DNA from 3 places in the Azospirillum sp. UENF 312511 genome. Region 3 is predicted to be linked to each of the others. Evidence: riboswitches for the same ligand, from Rfam matches in the RefSeq annotation. Region 3 holds a riboswitch; each other region holds the start of a gene.
What was found. A riboswitch is a leader RNA that binds a small molecule or an ion and turns the genes downstream of it on or off. The one in region 3 is predicted to bind cobalamin.
Positions count from the first base shown of each region.

Region 1: linked by a shared signal. The riboswitch ahead of ACWPN7_RS28575 (dihydroneopterin aldolase) and the one ahead of cobW (cobalamin biosynthesis protein CobW) in region 3 are both predicted to bind cobalamin.
Region 2: linked by a shared signal. The riboswitch ahead of ACWPN7_RS28620 (ribonucleoside-diphosphate reductase subunit alpha) and the one ahead of cobW (cobalamin biosynthesis protein CobW) in region 3 are both predicted to bind cobalamin.

Region 1 covers NZ_JBSNCG010000005.1:28,860-34,928, reverse strand. The annotation lists gene scpA (methylmalonyl-CoA mutase) at 1-1,631, shown strand, start outside; gene metF (methylenetetrahydrofolate reductase [NAD(P)H]) at 1,650-2,534, opposite strand; gene ACWPN7_RS28575 (dihydroneopterin aldolase) at 2,531-2,911, opposite strand; cobalamin riboswitch at 3,238-3,458, opposite strand; gene ACWPN7_RS28570 (acyl-CoA thioesterase) at 3,657-4,028, opposite strand; gene ACWPN7_RS28565 (Kelch repeat-containing protein) at 4,431-5,414, shown strand; gene ACWPN7_RS28560 (bleomycin resistance protein) at 5,597-5,980, shown strand; gene ACWPN7_RS28555 (DUF3891 family protein) at 6,008-6,069, opposite strand, start outside.
Region 2 covers NZ_JBSNCG010000005.1:41,067-47,135, forward strand. The annotation lists gene metE (5-methyltetrahydropteroyltriglutamate--homocysteine S-methyltransferase) at 1-752, shown strand, start outside; gene ACWPN7_RS28610 (short-chain fatty acyl-CoA regulator family protein) at 953-2,386, shown strand; gene ACWPN7_RS28615 (hypothetical protein) at 2,402-2,914, shown strand; cobalamin riboswitch at 3,028-3,275, shown strand; gene ACWPN7_RS28620 (ribonucleoside-diphosphate reductase subunit alpha) at 3,386-5,305, shown strand; gene ACWPN7_RS28625 (ribonucleotide-diphosphate reductase subunit beta) at 5,359-6,069, shown strand, end outside.
Region 3 covers NZ_JBSNCG010000001.1:638,688-644,756, forward strand. The annotation lists gene cobN (cobaltochelatase subunit CobN) at 1-2,175, opposite strand, end outside; gene cobW (cobalamin biosynthesis protein CobW) at 2,332-3,405, opposite strand; cobalamin riboswitch at 3,445-3,660, opposite strand; gene ACWPN7_RS02860 (ABC transporter ATP-binding protein) at 3,951-4,715, shown strand; gene ACWPN7_RS02865 (ABC transporter ATP-binding protein) at 4,708-5,430, shown strand; gene ACWPN7_RS02870 (ABC transporter substrate-binding protein) at 5,489-6,069, shown strand, end outside.

The DNA.
Region 1 (6,069 bases), on a different contig from region 3:
TGACCGCCGACAAGTTGAGCGGCACCATCCAGAACGACATCCTCAAGGAGTTCATGGTCCGCAACACCTACATCTACCCGCCCAAGCCCTCGATGCGGATCATCTCCGACATCTTCGCCTTCACCTCGCAGCACATGCCGAAGTTCAACTCGATCTCAATCTCCGGCTATCACCTGCAGGAGGCGGGGGCGACCGCCGACCTGGAACTGGCCTACACGCTGGCCGACGGCGTGGAGTACGCGCGTGCCGGGCTGGCCGCCGGGCTGACCATCGACCAGTTCGCGCCGCGCCTGTCCTTCTTCTGGGCGATCGGCATGAACTTCTTCATGGAAGTCGCCAAAATGCGCGCCGGCCGCATGCTGTGGGCCAAGCTGATCAAGGAGTTCGCCCCGAAGAGCGACAAGTCGCTGTCGCTGCGCACCCATTCCCAGACCTCGGGCTGGAGCCTGACGGCGCAGGACGTCTTCAACAACGTGACGCGCACCTGCATCGAGGCGATGGCCTCCACGCAGGGCCACACCCAGTCGCTTCACACCAACGCGCTCGACGAGGCCCTGGCGCTGCCGACCGACTTCTCCGCGCGCATCGCCCGCAACACCCAGCTTTTCCTCCAGCAGGAGAGCGGTACCTGCCGGGTGATCGACCCCTGGGGCGGCAGCTATTACGTCGAGCGGCTGACCCGCGAACTGGCCGCCCGCGCCTGGGGCCACATCCGCGAGGTCGAGGAGACCGGCGGCATGGCGAAGGCGATCGAGACCGGCATCCCCAAAATGCGCGTCGAGGAGGCCGCCGCCCGCACCCAGGCCCGCATCGATTCCGGCCGCCAGACCGTCGTCGGCGTCAACAAGTACCGGCTGGAGCAGGAGGAGGCCATCGAGGTGCTGAAGGTGGACAACTCCGCCGTCCGCGCCCAGCAGATCGCCCAGCTCGAACGGCTGCGCGCCGAGCGCGATCCCATCCGCTGCCGCCAGACGCTGGAGGCCTTGACCAACGCGGCGGCCGCCGGCGACGGCAACCTGCTGGCCCTGTCGGTGGACGCCATCCGCGCCCGCGCCACGGTCGGCGAGATCTCCGACGCGCTGGAAAAGGTGTATGGCCGTCACAAGGCCGAGATCCGCACCATCACCGGCATCTACGCCGGCGAGGTGGGGCGGCAGTCCGACGCCATCGCCAGGGTGCGGGCGCTGGTGGCGGAGTTCGCCGAGCGGGATGGCCGCCGCCCGCGCATTATGGTGGCGAAGATGGGCCAGGACGGCCACGACCGCGGCCAGAAGGTGATCGCCACCGCCTTCGCCGACTTGGGCTTCGACGTGGACGTCGGGCCGCTGTTCCAGACGCCGGAGGAGGCCGCGCGGCAGGCGGTGGAGAACGACTGCCACATCGTCGGCGTCAGCTCGCTGGCGGCAGGCCATCTGACGCTGGTGCCGCAGTTGAAGGCGGAGCTGGAGCGTCACGGGGCCGGCGACATCCTGATCGTGGTCGGCGGCGTGGTGCCGCCGCAGGATTACGACGCGCTCTACGCCGCCGGCGCCACGGCGATCTTCCCGCCGGGCACCGTCATCAGCGAGGCGGCGGTAGACCTGCTGCGCATCCTCAACGAGCGCCACGGCTACGCGCCGAAGGCGGCGTAGCCGTGGCGCGTGTGGCGATCACGGTGCCGGAACCGCGGCCCTTATCCCCAGCATGTGGCAGGTGGCGAGGGTGATGTCGGAACGGTTCAGGGTGTGGAAGTGGAAATCCCGGACGCCCTGAGCCTGAAGGGCCTGACACTGCTCCGCCGCCACCGTCGCGGCGACGAGCCTGCGGGTCTCGGGGTCGTCGTCCAACCCTTCGAAGGTTTCGACCAGCCTGGCCGGCATCGAGGCGCCGCATTTGGCAGCAAATTCCACGGCACGGGCGACGTTGGTGATCGGCAGGATGCCGGGAATCACCGGCACATGGATGCCCGCCGCGGCGCAGCGGTCGAGAAAACGGAAATAAACGTCGTTGTCGAAGAAGAAGTGGGTGATGGCACGAGTCGCCCCAGCGTCCACCTTGCGCTTCAGGTTGTCCAGGTCGAACTGCGCGCTTGGCGCTTCCGGGTGGGACTCTGGATAGGCGGCGACCGAGATCTCGAAATCGGCGATGCGCCTCATTCCCGCCACCAGATTGGCGGCGTAGGCGTAGCCGCCGGGAGACGGTTCGCAACGCCCGCTGCCGCCGGGCATGTCCGACGGGTCACCGCGCAGTGCCACCAGATGGCGGATGCCGGCATTCCAGTAGCTGTGGGCGATGGCGTCGATCTCGTCCCGCGTCGCGCCGACGCAGGTGACATGCACTGCCGCCGGAAGGCCGGTCTCGTCCTGGATTCGGCAGACGGTGGCGTGGGTGCGTTCGCGGGTCGAACCGCCGGCCCCGTGGGTCACCGACATGAAGATTGGAGCCAATGGGGCCAGCCGCCGGATCGACTGCCACAGGCCCTGCTCCATCCTCTCCGTCTTCGACGGAATGAATTCGAAGCTGATCGACGGCGGTGCGGACAGAGAGGCGGTCATGACAGCGCTCCCGGCGCGGCTTGAACGGCGTCGTCCCGCCGGTAGGTGATGGTTACCCCGGCCGAATCGATCTGCGGGAGCACGTTGGGCTTCTCGATGGACACCTCGGCCTCGACGACGCGCTGGTCGGCAAGGCAGAGGTCGCCGATGCGGTCCGCCAGGCATTCCAAGAGCTGGGTGTGCGGCCCGTCGGCCAGCTTCTCCAACGCCAGGACCAACCCTTCGTAGGACAGGACGGTCGCCACGTCGTCGGGGAAACGCGGTCGGCCGCGTTCGACGACCAGCCGCACATCGATGCGCAAGCGCTGACGGCGGCCACGTTCGTGGGCGTAAACCCCGATTTGGAAAGGGGCGACAAACCCCCGGACGGTGATCACATAGGTGCCGCAGCCAGCCAAGACGGGTTCTCCACAAGCGGAAGGGTGATCGAAGGCCGGCAGGCGGCCTTGGCGGTGTCGTTCGTCCAGGCCCGACGGATGCCCAACGCCGCTCTCGGCTCACGTCGCGGCGTGGTCCCATGCACGGGGAACCGAGCCTGCAGAAGACGATCGACATGGTTCTCCCCTGTCCGGCCAAGCGCTCGGCCAGCGGATCGGTGTCGTAATAAGGACGTCCGGGAACGGAAACCAGGCGGGCGCACGAGAGGAGACCAGCGACAGACGCTGGACACGGCCCACGCGACCACCGGGACACCCCGCCCGAGGACGAACGAACGGTCACGGCAGGTCTCCTGGCTCGCGGGTCGGCACCATTCCGTCCGGCCTTCCCGGTGCCCAACGAGGCACCAGTGGCGCTGAGGCGACGAAACGACTCTCCGCTTACAGTTGCGGGGGCAGCGCCGGACTGGCCATCGGATCTGGCGGCACCGGCTTCCCTCTTAGCTCCCGGCCCCGAGCGGAACCGGCAGAACCATGACGTCGCGATCCAACCGCAACGCCGCAATCCTGTCAAGAGAGACATAAAGACACCTTTATGTTTCTATACGCCGAGCGTCACCGTTGTTGCGACGATAACGGCATCAAGCGCATCCGGACTTCCTGCGGCTGGCTTCGGTCGGAGGCCTCAAGGCTTCACGGTGTCCACCCTCGTCTTTCCCAGTCGTCGCGCCGGGGGCTTTCCGGATCATCCCTGCTGCGTGCCGTGCTGGATGTCTTGGAAGGCCGGGACTGGAACCGGCCGCCCCTGACCGTCGACGGCGACCAGGACGAACCATCCCTCGGCAGCCAGCCGGCGCTCCCCGGACGCCAAAGTCTCGGCGACGAGGGAGACATGGACGGTCATCGACCGTTTCCCGACCGTGTCGACCCGTCCGACCAAGTCGGCCAGTTGGCCGACCATGACGGGGGTGTGGAATGTGATCCGCTCTGAGGAGGCCATCACGACCGCATGGCGGGCGGCGCGGCTGGCGGTGATGAAGGCGGCCTTTCCCATGAGGCTGAGGGCCGTGCCTCCGAACAGCGTGCCGTAATGGTTGGCCTGCTCGGGGAAAATCATCTCAAGGCAGCGGGTTTCCCGTCCGTTTGGAAAGGGAAACTGGCTTTCTGCGGTGGGAGGGATGGTGTTCATGTGTGCATCCGCCTGCAACCACGCGCTCCAAGGTGTTGGACGCGCACGTTATATGGATGGGCGTTCTGGTCGATGGCTAAAACGGCTGAAATCAGGAACGATGATCCTGCAAATCTGCGAACAGTGCAAAGCGGTGGGCCTCCATGGCGAAACCGGGGTCATCATGACAACACAGGCAGAAAGCGAGGTCACATGGATCGCAGGACATTCCTTGGCGCAAGTGCTGGAGCTTTGGCGCTTGGTGCTGTCCGGGTGCCATTGTCACACGCGCAATCGCCCTTGCCGGAGTTGCGGCCCGCCGCAGACCCCTATGCTCGCCTCCAAGGTGGCATGCCGCACCATCTGACGCCGGATCAGGAAGCGCAACGTGTCTTCGACAGTCCAGCTCCCGCCGGCCCGCCAGGTCGTTGGGTCAGCCGCGCCGCGCTTCCAATCCCGCGCAGCGAAATGGCCTGGGCCACCGTCAGTGCGGCACGGATGCATGTCGTGGGCGGCTATGGCGAAGGTGCCGTCAATCGTGCCTACCACCACATCTATACCCCGGTGGCCGACCTCTGGTATGAGGGCGCTGCCTTGCCGCGTGGCGCCAACCATGTCGCGGTCGCCGCAGAAGCCGGCCGCGTCTACGCGCTTGGCGGGTTCATCGAGCAAAACCGGCGGTCCGATACGAACGCCTACGCCTACGATGTGACCACCAACGCCTGGACCCCCATTGCGCCACTGCCACGCCCCCGCGGTGCGGCGGCGGCTGTGGTACTCGATGGCGCCATTCATCTGATCGGTGGCGCATCGGAGCCGGCCAGCGAACGGGCGAGCGTCGGTTGGCACGAAGTCTATGACCCAAAGACCGATCGCTGGTCGGCCCGCAAACCGCTCCCGGGGGCGCGCGATCATGTCGGGTGCGTTGTTCATGCCGGCGCGATCCACGTCGTTGGCGGCCGCTTCAACACGTTCGAGTACAACACCGATCTGCACCACGTTTACCTCCCGGATCGGGACACATGGGAGATGCGGGCGCCGTTGCCGACGGCCCGGTCGGGCCATGGGCTTGTCGTTTACCGTGACCGCCTCTTCGCCATGGGGGGAGAAGGCGGAATTCTCAACGGCGGGGTACCGCGGCAGGCAAAAGTGTTCGGGCAGATGGAAAGCTATGATCCGGGCAGCGACAGCTGGCAACACCATGCGCCGATGCCGACGCCGCGCCATGCGGTTGGAGCCGTGACGATCGGCGACTGGATCCATGTAGCGGGTGGTGGTGCGGTCCTCGGCGGCTCCGTCCAATCCGCCGTGCACGAAGCCTTCACATTGGGGTGATGTTGCAGCACCGCCCTGTGCGGGCACCCGCCAATCGACGAACGAACGGAAGCGAAGCGCCAAGTTCTCCTTTCGCCACAATGCCGCTTTCGAACCCCTACCGATCAGCCTCCTCAAGCTTGTGGTCCGCCGCGCTGCTTCTGCATCATGGACTGTGGTTGGAGACTGGAGGGAAAAGGGCAATGGCTGTTCAGTTCGCGAGGGTAGCACCGATTTTGCCAGTCCGGGATGTCCGTGCGGCGCTCGCCCACTACCGGCGTCTTGGTTTCGAGGCGACCGCTTACGAGGAAGCGGCCGCCGATCCCATTTACGGGTTTCTTGCCTGGGGCAGCGTGAGCCTCCACCTGGCGCGGGTTCCCGACCTGGACCCAGCACGCTCGGTTGCGGCCTGCTATCTCTACGTCGACGACGTTGACGCGTTGCATGCGGCATGGCAGGCCGCCGAAGTCGATGGCCGCCTGACCGCGATCGCCGCCACGCCCTATGGCCTGCGCGAGTTTGCCCACATCGATCCGGACGGCAACCTGTTGCGGGTCGGCGCACCCATCACGCCGAACACTCCATAAGGCTCCAGCCCGAGCGGGGAATCGGCGTTACGGGTGCCTCAACACCGTTGGGATGGTGACGGTCTCCGCACTATCCAGCGCCTGACGCA
Region 2 (6,069 bases), on a different contig from region 3:
CGGGCTGGGTGCAGTCCTATGGCTCGCGCTGCGTGAAGCCGCCGATCCTGTTCGGCGACATCAGCCGCCCCAAGGCGATGACCGTGGACTGGATCACCTACGCCGCCTCGCTGACGGACAAGCCGATGAAGGGCATGCTCACCGGCCCGGTGACCATCCTCAACTGGTCCTTCGTGCGCGACGACCAGCCGCGTTCGGAATCCTGCCGCCAGCTGGCGCTCGCCATCCGGGAGGAGGTGCTGGACCTGGAGAAGGCCGGCGTCGGCGTGATCCAGATCGACGAGGCCGCCCTTCGTGAAGGTCTGCCGCTGCGCAGGTCCCAGTGGCAGGCGTATCTGGACTGGGCGGTGGAGTCGTTCCGCATCACCGCCAACGGGGTGGCGGACGAGACGCAGATCCACACCCACATGTGCTATTCGGAGTTCAACGACATCATCGCGTCGATCGCGGCGATGGACGCTGACGTCATCACCATCGAGACCTCACGGTCGGACATGGAACTGCTCGACGCCTTCGACGACTTCAAGTACCCGAACGAGATCGGTCCCGGCGTCTACGACATCCACTCGCCGAACATCCCGACCGAAGGGCACATCGTCGATCTGATGAAGAAGGCGGCCGAGCGCATTCCCGCCGAGCGGCTGTGGGTCAATCCGGACTGCGGTCTCAAGACCCGCCAGTGGGCCGAGGTGCTGCCGGCCCTGACCAACATGGTCAGTGCGGCCAGGACCCTGCGCGCCACCATCGCCTGACGTGGTCCGCACGGGGGCAAGGGGCCGGACGCCGCTTGCCCCCGTGTCTTTGCACCCTGAAGCTGCTGATGGCGGAACTTGCCTGGTAGCCGCGTCCTTTGCAATATACGCAGACCGCTTGTTTGGATGACCGCTGACATTGCCAAGATTAGCAAGGTGTTTTCAGTGAGTCGGCGAATTTTGCAAATGGGATTCCTGGTATGGCCAAGGCGTTCATGGGGGTGCGGCTGCAGCGGCTGCGCGAGGAGCGGGGGCTGACCCAGACAGCCCTGGCCCGCATCCTGGAGATTTCGCCGAGCTATCTGAACCAGCTCGAACGCAACCAGCGGCCTCTGACGGTGCCGCTGCTGCTGCGGATCAACGCCGCCTTCGGCATCGACGTCCAGATCTTCTCGGAGGACGAGGAAGCCCGGCTGGTCGCCGATCTGCGCGAGGCGCTGTCGGAGGCCGGAACCGGCGAGACCATCGCCATGGCCGAGATCAAGGCGCTCGCCACCAACATGCCGGCGGTCGGCCGGGCGCTGGTGGCGCTGCACCGGCGCGGGCGCGGGCTCGCGGAACGGCTGGATGCGCTCGCCTCGGGGATCGTCCCAGCCGGGCCGGACAGCGGGCTGCCGCCGCCGATGCCCTACGAAGAGGTGCGCGACTTCTTCTACCGCCATCACAACCACATCACCGCGCTGGACGACGCGGCGGAACGGCTGTTCGGCGAGGCCGGTTTGGAGATCGGGGCGGTGGACCGCGGGCTGGAACGGCTGCTGGCGGACCGCCACGGCATCCGCACGCTGGTGACCGACGACACGGCCATGCCGGAGGGCGCGCTGCGCCAGTATGACGGCGATGCCCGGACGTTGCGGATCGCCCGGTCGCTGGAGCCTGGCCGCCGCGCCTTCCAGATGGCGACCCAGCTCGCCTTCCACCAGGAACCGGCCCTCCTGCTCCGGCTGGTCGAGGAGGGACGCTTCTCCGGCCCGCAGGCCCGCTCGCTCGCCCGCATCGGGCTTGCCAACTATTACGCCGGCGCCGTGGTCATGCCCTACCGCGCCTTTCAGGAGACGGCGGAGGCCGTGGCCTACGACATTGAGTTGCTGGGACAGCGCTTCGGCACCGGCTTCGAGACCGTCTGCCACCGGCTGAGCACCCTCCAGCGGCCGGGGATGCCGGGCGTTCCCTTCTTCTTCGTCCGGGTCGATCGCGCCGGCAACATGTCGAAGCGCCAGTCCGCCACCAGCTTCCACTTTTCCCGTGTCGGCGGAACCTGCCCGCTGTGGAACGTCTACGAGGCCTTCTCGACGCCCGGTCGTCTGCTGACCCAGTTGGCGCGGATGCCGGACGGGCGGGCCTATCTGTGGATCGCCCGCACGGTGGTCCATGGCCGCAGCGGTTACGGCGCGCCGTCGAAGAGCTTCGCGATCGGACTCGGTTGCGACATCCAGCACGCCGGCCGGCTGATCTATTCCCGTGGGCTGGCGCTGGGCGATCCCGACGCCGCCACGCCGATCGGGGCCGGTTGCAAGGTCTGTGAGCGTCCATCCTGCCCGCAACGCGCCTTTCCGCCGATCGGACGCACCGTGACGGTTGACGAAAGCCTCAGCCGGTTCGAACCTTATCCGGTGGCCCAGCCTCCGGTTTGATCGAGGACCCGCAGCATGGTTGCCGATGGCGCCGGCGTTTGGGAAAGTCGTTTTCTGGACATCCATCTTTGCGGGCGGACGGTGGCGGTGTCTCATCAGCGTTGCCTGGAGGAATGCTTCGGCCTGAGGGCGCGTGAACGGGAGTTGCGCCGGCGCATCCGTTCGGCGCTGAAGCGGCTTGGACCGCTCGAAGGACCGGCGCACGCCCACGTCCTGACGCTTGCGCCAAAGCCCGAGGCCGTGGCGACCGTTCCGGCAGCCCTGGCCGGCCTTGACGGTGCGATCGAGCGGATCGCGAAACGCCCTTTCTCTCCCCGTCAGATCGAGGAGGCGTTGGGCATCACCGCCCGGGAACGGTTGCGTTGGACAAAGGACGGGCGGCTGCCGCAATCGGGGTCGGCAACCATCATGAGGGGGCAGCGGATTACCCTCAGCACTTACGCGGTGGACACGGTCGCCAAGCTGGCGGGTGACGCCTCCATCATCGACGATTGGCGGCGAACCGACCGGGTCGGCTGCCTCGGCTGAGGCTGCGCCGGAGCGGGCGGTGACCCATGGCGGTGGCTTGCCCAACCTCCGCGCCGGCCCTGAGGAGGTAGCCCCCGCCATCCGTATGGCTTGACAGACTGCGGGCTTCCCGCTACTTCATCTTGCGTTACGGTTCTCTGGATATCCAATATCTAGGGCTAAGAGGGAAGCCGGTGCGTCGCCACCCCGAACGGGGGATCGCGGCAAAGCCGGCGCTGCCCCCGCAACTGTGAGCGGAGAGCGGCTTCGTCGTTTCAGCGTCACTGGTGCCCATCCCGGTTCGGGACGACGGCACCGGGAAGGCCGGACGGAGCCGCCGTGACCCGTGAGCCAGGAGACCTGCCGTAACCGAATGAACGTCCACGGGCGGGGTGTCCCGGTGGTGCGCTTGCCCCCGCGCGGCGTTCCCGTCCGCGTTTGCGCAAGTCGTGCTCCCGTGCCTTCCCGCCGCACAAGAACAAGGGATCACGGATGCCGGCGCTCGCTCAAGACCTTGCCCAGGACTTCGCCAACGGCTTCGACCGTCACGGAAACCTGCTGACGCTGCCCCGGCGGACGCCCGAGCGGTCCGGCGGCCGTGCCCCGGCGGAGCGCTGGACGCCGCCCGATTCCTCCGTCATCCGCATCGACCGCAGCCGGGACGCCCTGCTGACCGCCTTTGGCAAGGCGACGCTGGACGACCGTTACCTGTTGCCGGGGGAAAGCTATCAGGACCTGTTCGCCCGCGTCGCCGCGGCCTATGCCGACGACGCGGCGCACGCCCAGCGCCTGTACGACGCGATTTCCCGCCTGTGGTTCATGCCGGCCACGCCGGTTCTCAGCAACGGCGGCACCACGCGCGGCCTGCCGATCTCCTGCTTCCTCAACGCGGTGTCCGATTCGCTCGACGGGATCGTCGACATCTGGAACGAGAACGTCCGGCTGGCCTCCAACGGTGGTGGCATCGGCACCTATTGGGGCGGGGTGCGCTCCATCGGCGAGCCGGTGAAGGGCTGCGGCAGCACGTCTGGCATCATTCCCTTCATCCGCGTGATGGACAGCCTGACGCTGGCGATCAGCCAGGGCTCGTTGCGGCGCGGCTCTGCCGCCGTCTACCTCGACATCCACCACCCGGAGATCGAGGAATTCCTGGAGATCCGCAAGTCGTCGGGCGACTTCAACCGCAAGAGCCTGAACCTGCACCACGCCGTCATCGTCACCGACGCTTTCATGCAGGCGGTGCGCGACGACAGGCCCTTCGCGCTGATCAGCCCCAAGACCGGCGCCGTCCTGAAGCACGTCAACGCCCGTCAGGTCTGGCAGAAGATCCTGGAAGCCCGCATGCAGACCGGCGAGCCGTACCTGCTGTTCGGCGACACGGTGAACCGCGCCCTGCCCAAGCACCAGCGCGACCTCGGCCTGCGCGTCTCCACCTCCAACCTGTGCAGCGAGATCACCCTGCCGACCGGCAAGGACCATCTGGGCAAGGAGCGCACGGCGGTGTGCTGCCTCGCCTCGATGAACCTGGAGACCTGGGATGAGTGGAACGGCGAGGCGGGGCTGGTCGAGGACGTGCTGCGCTTCCTCGACAACGTGCTAACCCGCTTCATCGAGGAGGCGCCCGAGGGGATGGAGAACGCCGTCTATTCGGCGATGCGCGAACGCTCGGTCGGGCTGGGGGTGATGGGTTTCCACTCCTTCCTCCAGGCGCGCGGCATTCCCTTCGAGAGCGCCATGGCCAAGGTGTGGAACCTGCGCTTCTTCCGCAAGATCCGCCGCGACGCCGACGCCGCCTCGGTCCTGCTGGCCGAGGAGCGCGGCGCCTGCCCGGACGCCGCCGAGCGCGGGATCAAGGCGCGCTTCAGCCACAAGCTGGCGATCGCGCCGACCGCCTCCATCAGCATCATCTGCGGCGGCACCAGCGCCTGCATCGAGCCGATCCCGGCCAACGTCTACACCCACAAGACGCTGTCCGGCTCGATCAGCGTGCGCAACCCGCATCTGGAAAGGCTGCTGGCCGCCAAGGGCGCCGACCGGCCGGAGGTCTGGCAGTCGATCATCGAGCATGAGGGCTCGGTCCAGCATCTTGACCTGCTGAGCGACGATGAGAAGTCGGTCTTCCGCACCGCCTTCGAGATCGACCAGCGCTGGATCATCGAGTTCGCCGCCGACCGCACCCCCTTCATCTGCCAGAGCCAGTCGATCAACCTCTACCTCGCGGGCGACATCGACAAGTGGGACCTGCACATGCTGCACTGGACCGCCTGGGAGAAGGGCCTGAAGAGCCTCTACTATTGCCGCTCCAAGTCGGTGCAGCGCGCCGCCTTCGCCGGCAAGGACCGGGTGACGGGCATGACGGAGATGCAGGCAACGTCGCGCACCGATTACGAGGAATGCCTCGCCTGCCAGTGATCGCCGGCCTTCCCGACCGCCGCCCGTCCCCCCGCCATCACGGACCCGTTCGCATGAGCTCGCTTCTCCACATCAACCCGGTCAGCCTGATCGGCACCGGCCGCGTCGGCCTGTTGCAGGGCTCGGTCGCCTACAACGTCTCGCGCTACCCCTGGGCCTACGCCTACTGGAAGAAGCAGCAGCAGGTCCACTGGATGGGCGAGGAGGTGCCGCTGGGCGAGGACATCAAGGACTGGACCTCCGACCGCGTCACCAACGGCGAGCGCAACCTGCTGACCCAGATCTTCCGCTTCTTCACCCAGAGCGACGTGGAGGTCAGCGACAATTACCTGAAGCGCTACATGCCGATCTTCCAGCCGCTGGAAGTGCAGATGATGATGGCCGCCTTCACCAACATGGAGACGGTGCACATCGACGCCTACGCCCTGCTGCTGACCACCATCGGGATGCCGGAGACCGAGTTCGCCGCCTTCCGCGACTATGCGGAGATGCGCGACAAGGCCGACTACATGCACAGCTTCGGCGTCGGCACGGTGGCCGACGTGTCGCGCACCCTGGCGATGTTCGGCGCCTTCACCGAAGGGATGGCCCTGTTCGCCAGCTTCGCCATGCTGCTGAACTTCCCGCGCCACAACAAGATGAAGGGGATGGGCCAGATCGTCACCTGGTCGGTGCGCGACGAGAGCCTGCACTGCGAGGGCATCATCCGGCTGTTCCACGAATGGAACCGCGAGACTGGCGCCATGACACCCGCGGTGCGCGAC
Region 3 (6,069 bases):
CGCGGGGGAGCCGCCGGGGCCGGGCTTCACGAAGCGCCCGTCCAGCCCGGCCAGCAGGGCGGCCATCTCCGCCTCGCCGCAGGCGTCCAGCGCCGGGGCGACGTCCTCGGCCGTGGCGAAGCGCGCGACGGCGGCGAGCAGGCGGGCGCGGCGCTCCGGCTCCGGCGTGGTGCCGAAGACGTGCAGACCGTCGCGGATTTGCATTTCCTTGATGTCGCAGAGATGGGCGTCGAGGCGGCTGAGGATGGCGTCGGGATCGTCGTCGGGCCGCAGGTTGCAGTCGGCGGCGACGCCGGATGTCCAGGCCAGATCGAGGATGGTCTGGCGCAGCGTGCCCAGCCGCCGCGGGTCCAGCCCGGTCGCCATCGAATATTCGTCGATGGCCGTTTCAAGTGCAGCGAGGTCGCCGTGCAGCCCGGCCTCGACCGGCGGCGGGGTCAGGTGGCCGATCAGGACCGCGCCCAACCGGCGGCGCGCCTGCACCCCCTCTCCGGGGTTGTTGACGATGAAGGGGTAGAGGCAGGGCAGGGGACCGGCGACGATCTCCGGCCAGCAGTCGGCGGACAGGGCGACGGCCTTGCCCGGCAGCCATTCCAGCGTCCCGTGCGCGCCCACCTGCACCAGCGCGTGGATGCCCAGGACATGGCGGAGCCAGAGGTGGAAGGCGAAGTAGCCGTGGCTGGGCGGCGTCTCCGGGTCGTGGTGCTGGGTGGTGGTCAGCGGACCGTGGCCGCGGCTCGGCTGCACCGCGATAGTGGCGTTGCCGCAGGTCAGCACGGTGAAGCGGAAGATGGTGCCGTCAGCCAGCGGGTCGGCCTGCTCGTCGCCCCAGCATTCTGTGATGCGGGCGCGGGCCTCGGCGGGGGCGAGGCGGCGGTAGTCGTCCAGGCTCAGCAGGGCGGTGGCGCCGCCGGTCAGCGCCTCCATCAGGGCGGCGGGGCCGGCGGGAAGCCCGTCCAGCGCGTAGCCCTCGGCGCGCAGCCGCTCCAGGATGCCGACGACGCTCGCCGGGGTGTCGAGGCCGACCGCATGGCCGATGCCGCCGCCCGGCCCCGGATAGTCGGACAGCACCAGCGCCAGCTTGCGCTCGGCCCGCGGCGTGGCGCCCAGCCGCACCCAGGCGGCGGCCAGATCGGCGGCGAAGGCCACCCGGTCGGGCACCGGGCGGATCAGCGTCGGAGCGAACTCCAGGTCGGGGTCCAGCGCCCCTTCGGCCTTGAAGGCGATGGCACGGGTCAGGATGCGCCCGTCCATCTCCGGCAGCACAACGTTCATGGCGAGGTCGGATGGCCCCATGCCGCGGGCGGAGCCGCGCCAGCCCTCCTCGGGCGTGGTGGACAGCACGGCCTGAAGCACCGGCGTGCCGTTGGCTTCCAGTGGCGACCCGTCCTCGCGCGCCGCCGAGAAGCCGGTCAGGTTCATCACGACGGCGGCGTTGCGGGCGGTCAGGGTGGCGCGCATCCAGGCGGCGCAGTCCGGTTCCTTCAGGCTCGCCACGAACAGCGGCAGCGGGGCGAGGCCGCGCGCGGCCAGCGCGTCGCACAGCGCGTGCACCGGCTCCAGGTCGCTGGCCAGCAGGTGGGAGCGGTAGAATACGACCGGCGCGCAGGGGCCGGTGACGTGGCCGGACCAGCCCTCATAGACGCCAAAGCGCGGCACCGGCGCCGGTTCGCGCCAAGGGCGGTCCTGCCCGGCCAGCGTGGCGGCGTAGGCCAGCAGGTTGGCCATGTTGTCCGGCCCGCCTTCGGTGAATCCACGCCACAGCCGTTGCGCCGCCTCGGCCGGAACGGTGCCGTAGCCCTCCAGGGCGGGGTTCGGCTGGGCGCAGCCGGGCAGCACGGCCAGCGCCACCCCGGACTCCCGGCAGGCGGCGGCGACATGGTCCAGCCCGTAGCGCCAGTAGCCCGCCCCGCCGAGCAGCCGCAGAACGACCAGCTTCGCCTTGCGGATCACGGACTCGACGTAAAGGTCCACTGACAGCGGGTGCCCCAGCCGCGCGAGATTCGCCAGCCGCAGGGTGGGCAACTCGTCACGGTGGCGCTTCCAGCAGGCGGCAAGCGCTGTCAGGTCGCTGTCGGAGAAGGACAGGACGACGAGGTCCGCCGGGCTCTGCCCCAGGTCCACGGCCTGGGGGCCGGCGTCGAGGTCTTCCTGGCGGGCGGCGAGTAGGTGCATGGCGAAAGTGCTTTACGAAAATCCCCTCTCCCCTCTGGGGAGAGGGTTAGGGTGAGGGGGTTGCGCGTGGCGGAACGCCCGGCGTAAGCGCAACCCCCTCACCGGCCCTGCGGGCCACCCTCTCCCCAGAGGGGAGAGGGTTGTGAAGGCTAAAAATCACCCCAGCGCCGCGGTCACGGCGTCACGGTCCAGGCCCGTCTCGCCGATCACCACCAGACGGCTGCGGCGCGGCTCGTCGGGCTTCCAGAAGCGGTCGAAATGGGTCTGGATGCGCGTTCCCACGCCCTGCACCAGAAGGCGCATCGGCTTGCCCGGCACGTCGATGAAACCTTTCAGGCGCAGCACGCCATGGGCGGCGGCGACCCGCTCCAGCGTCTTCGTCAGCGCCGCCGGGTCGGGCTGCGGGCCGAGTTCCACGACGAAGCTGGTGAAGTCGTCGTGGTCGTGGCCCTCCTCCTCGTCATGGTGGCTGGGGCGGTTGGCGAGGTCGTCCTCGGCCCCGGCGCCGACGCCCAGCAGAACCACCGGATCGACCTTGCCGTTGCTGGCGCGCAGGATCTTGGCCTCGCGCCCAGCCCCGCCCTCAGCCATGCCGCCCTCGGCCATGGCGGCGCGGATCAGGTCCTCGACCTTGGCCAGATCGGCGGCATCCACCAGATCGGTCTTGTTCACCACGATCAGATCGGCGCAGAGGAGCTGGTCCTCGAACACCTCCTCCACCGGGGTCTCGTGGTCGAGCTGCCCGGCCTCGGCGGCCTGGGCGGCCAAAGCCGCCGGATCGGGGGCGAAGCGGCCCTCCGCGGCGGCGGCGGCGTCGACCACCGCGACCACCCCGTCCACCGTCACCCGGGTCTTGATCGCCGGCCAGTGGAAGGCCTGGACGAGCGGCTTCGGCAGGGCGAGGCCGCTGGTCTCGATGATGATGTGTTCCGGCGGCTGCGGGCGGGACAGCAGCTTCTCGATGGCCGGGACGAAATCGTCGGCGACGGTGCAGCACAGGCAGCCGTTCGCCAGCTCGATCACGTCGTCCTCGGTGCAGGTCGGATCGCCGCAGGCGCGCAGGATCTCGCCGTCGATGCCGACATCGCCGAACTCGTTGATGATCAGCGCCAGACGACGCCCGCCGGCCTGCTCCAGCAGGCTGCGGATCAGCGTCGTCTTCCCGGCGCCGAGAAAGCCAGTGATGACGGTGGCCGGGGTCTTTCCGGCGGTCAGCGGGCCGGTGGTCATGATCTGGCTTCCTTGTCTCCGCCACACCCGGCGGATTAGATGAGTGTCGGTCCGGCGGCAGGTTTCCTGGCTTGCGGGTCGTCGTCGCGCCTCCCGCCTTCCCGGCCTGTCGGCCCGTGGCATGTCCGGAGGCCGACTCGCCGCACACAGTTGCGGGGGCAGCCGCGGCCTTGGACCCCATCCGGGTCCGCACCGCATTCCCTATTATCCCCGCGCCTTCACGGCGGCCGGGGCACCGTCGGAGGCGCAGAATTGCAGGCGGACCCCCGATTTGCAAGCGGCCATTTGGCGCCCGGAAACCGTGCCGCCGAACCCGGAGCGCTCCGCCCTTGCCGCCGTTGGTGTGTCGGAAGATCGGTACAGTCTGTCTGGAAAGCTGACACTCCGGACGGTATGGGGCACCCACAGTCTCATAGGGGGAAATAAACGATTTCAAGGGCTTGTTCGAATCTTCCGCAGTTGGCATGTTCTGTGCTTATATCAGCCTAACCAAAAACGCGGACCGGCAGACGACGCGGACGAACAGGGAGGGAAAAACGGCACCCATGGCCGACGACATCATTCTGGAAGCGCGTGGACTCTCGAAGGAGTTCAAGGGCTTCATCGCGGTGAAGGAGGTGAATCTCCAGGTCCGCCGCGGCACCATCCACGCGCTGATCGGCCCGAACGGCGCCGGCAAGAGCACGGTCTTCAATCTGCTGACCAAGTTCCTGACGCCGACGCGCGGCCAGATCCTCTACAAGGGACGCGACATCACCGCCATGAAGCCCGCCGACGTGGCGCTGCTCGGCATGGTGCGGTCGTTCCAGATTTCCGCGGTCTTCCCGCACCTCAGCGTGCTGGAGAATGTCCGCGTCGCGCTGCAGCGCCCGCGCGGCACCAGCTTCCATTTCTGGAAGCCGGAGGCCAGCCTGCACGACCTGCACGACCGCGCCGAGGAACTGATCGAGGCGGTAAACCTGACCCCCTGGGCCGGCCACACCGCCGCCGAGCTGCCCTACGGCCGCAAGCGCGCGCTGGAGATCGCCACCACGCTGGCGCTCGACCCGGAGGTGATGCTGCTCGACGAGCCGCTGGCCGGCATGGGCCACGAGGACATCGAAGGCACCGCCGCCCTGATCAAGCGCGTCTCCGCCGACCGCACCATCCTGATGGTGGAGCACAACCTGTCGGTCGTCGCCCACCTGTCGGACACCATCACCGTGCTTCGCCGCGGCGAAATCCTGGCGGAGGGCGCATACGACGTCGTATCGCGCAACCCGCAGGTCATGGAAGCCTACATGGGGACGGGTGAGGTGGGCCATGCCTGACGGCGCGACCGTGAAGACCGCGATGCTGGAGATCCGCGACCTCCAGGCCTTCTACGGCGAGAGCCACGTGCTGCACGGCGTCAACATCGACGTGCGCCAGGGCGAAGTGGTGACCCTGCTCGGCCGCAACGGCGCCGGCAAGACGACGACCATGCGCTCGATCATGGGCATCGTCGGCAAGCGCAACGGCTCGATCCGCTTCCAGGGCAAGGAGCTGATCGGCATGGCGCAGCACAAGATTCCCCGCCTCGGCATCGGCTACGTGCCGGAGGAGCGCGGCATCTTCGCCTCGCTCAGCGTGGACGAGAACCTGATGCTGCCGCCGGTGGTGAAGTCGGGCGGCATGACCGTGCCGCAGATCTACGAGCTGTTCCCGAACCTGCAGGGCCGCGGCACCACCCAGGGCACGCGCCTGTCGGGCGGCGAGCAGCAGATGCTGGCCATCGCGCGCATCCTGCGCACCGGCGCCGACCTGATCCTGCTCGACGAGCCGACCGAGGGGCTTGCCCCCGTCATCATCGAGCAGATCGGGGTGGCGGTGCGCAAGCTGAAGCAGCGCGGCTTCACCATCGTGCTGGTGGAGCAGAATTTCCGCTTCGCCGCGACCATCGCCGACCGCCATTACGTGATGGAGGAAGGCCATGTCGTCGACATGATCCCCAACGACCAGCTCGCCCAGAACATGGACAAGCTGCACACCTATCTGGGTGTCTGACCAAGTCACCCCCTCTGCCGAAAACACGCAAAACAAAGCCAATCGAAGGGAGTTCGAAATGCTCAAGACGTTGCTGTGCGGGACCGCATTGCTGGCGCTGACCGCCGGGGCCGCGCACGCCCAGGTCTCCAACAACGTGATCAAGATCGGCGTGATGAACGACCGGTCCGGCATCTACGCTGACCTCGCCGGCGAGGGTTCGGCCATCGCCGCCCGTCTGGCGGCCGAGGAGTTCGGCGGCAAGATCGCCGGCGCGCCGATCGAGATCGTCGTCGCCGATCACCAGAACAAGGCCGACATCGCCGCCAACACGGCGCGCGAGTGGATCGACGCCGGCAACGTGGACGTCATCGCCGACGTGCCGAACTCCGCCGCCGCGTTGGCCGTCCAGGGCATCACCAAGGACAAGAAGCGCATCTTCCTGATGTCCGGTCCGGGCTCGACCGACCTCAGCGGCAAGTCCTGCAGCCCCTACGGCTTCCAGTGGACCTACGACAACTACGCCATGGCCGCCGGCACCGCCCGCGCGCTGGTCGAGCAGGGCAAGAAGAACTGGTACTTCATCACCGCGGACTACGCCTTCGGCCACTCGCTGGAGGATGAGACCTCGAAGATGGTCAAGCAGCTCGACGGCAAGGT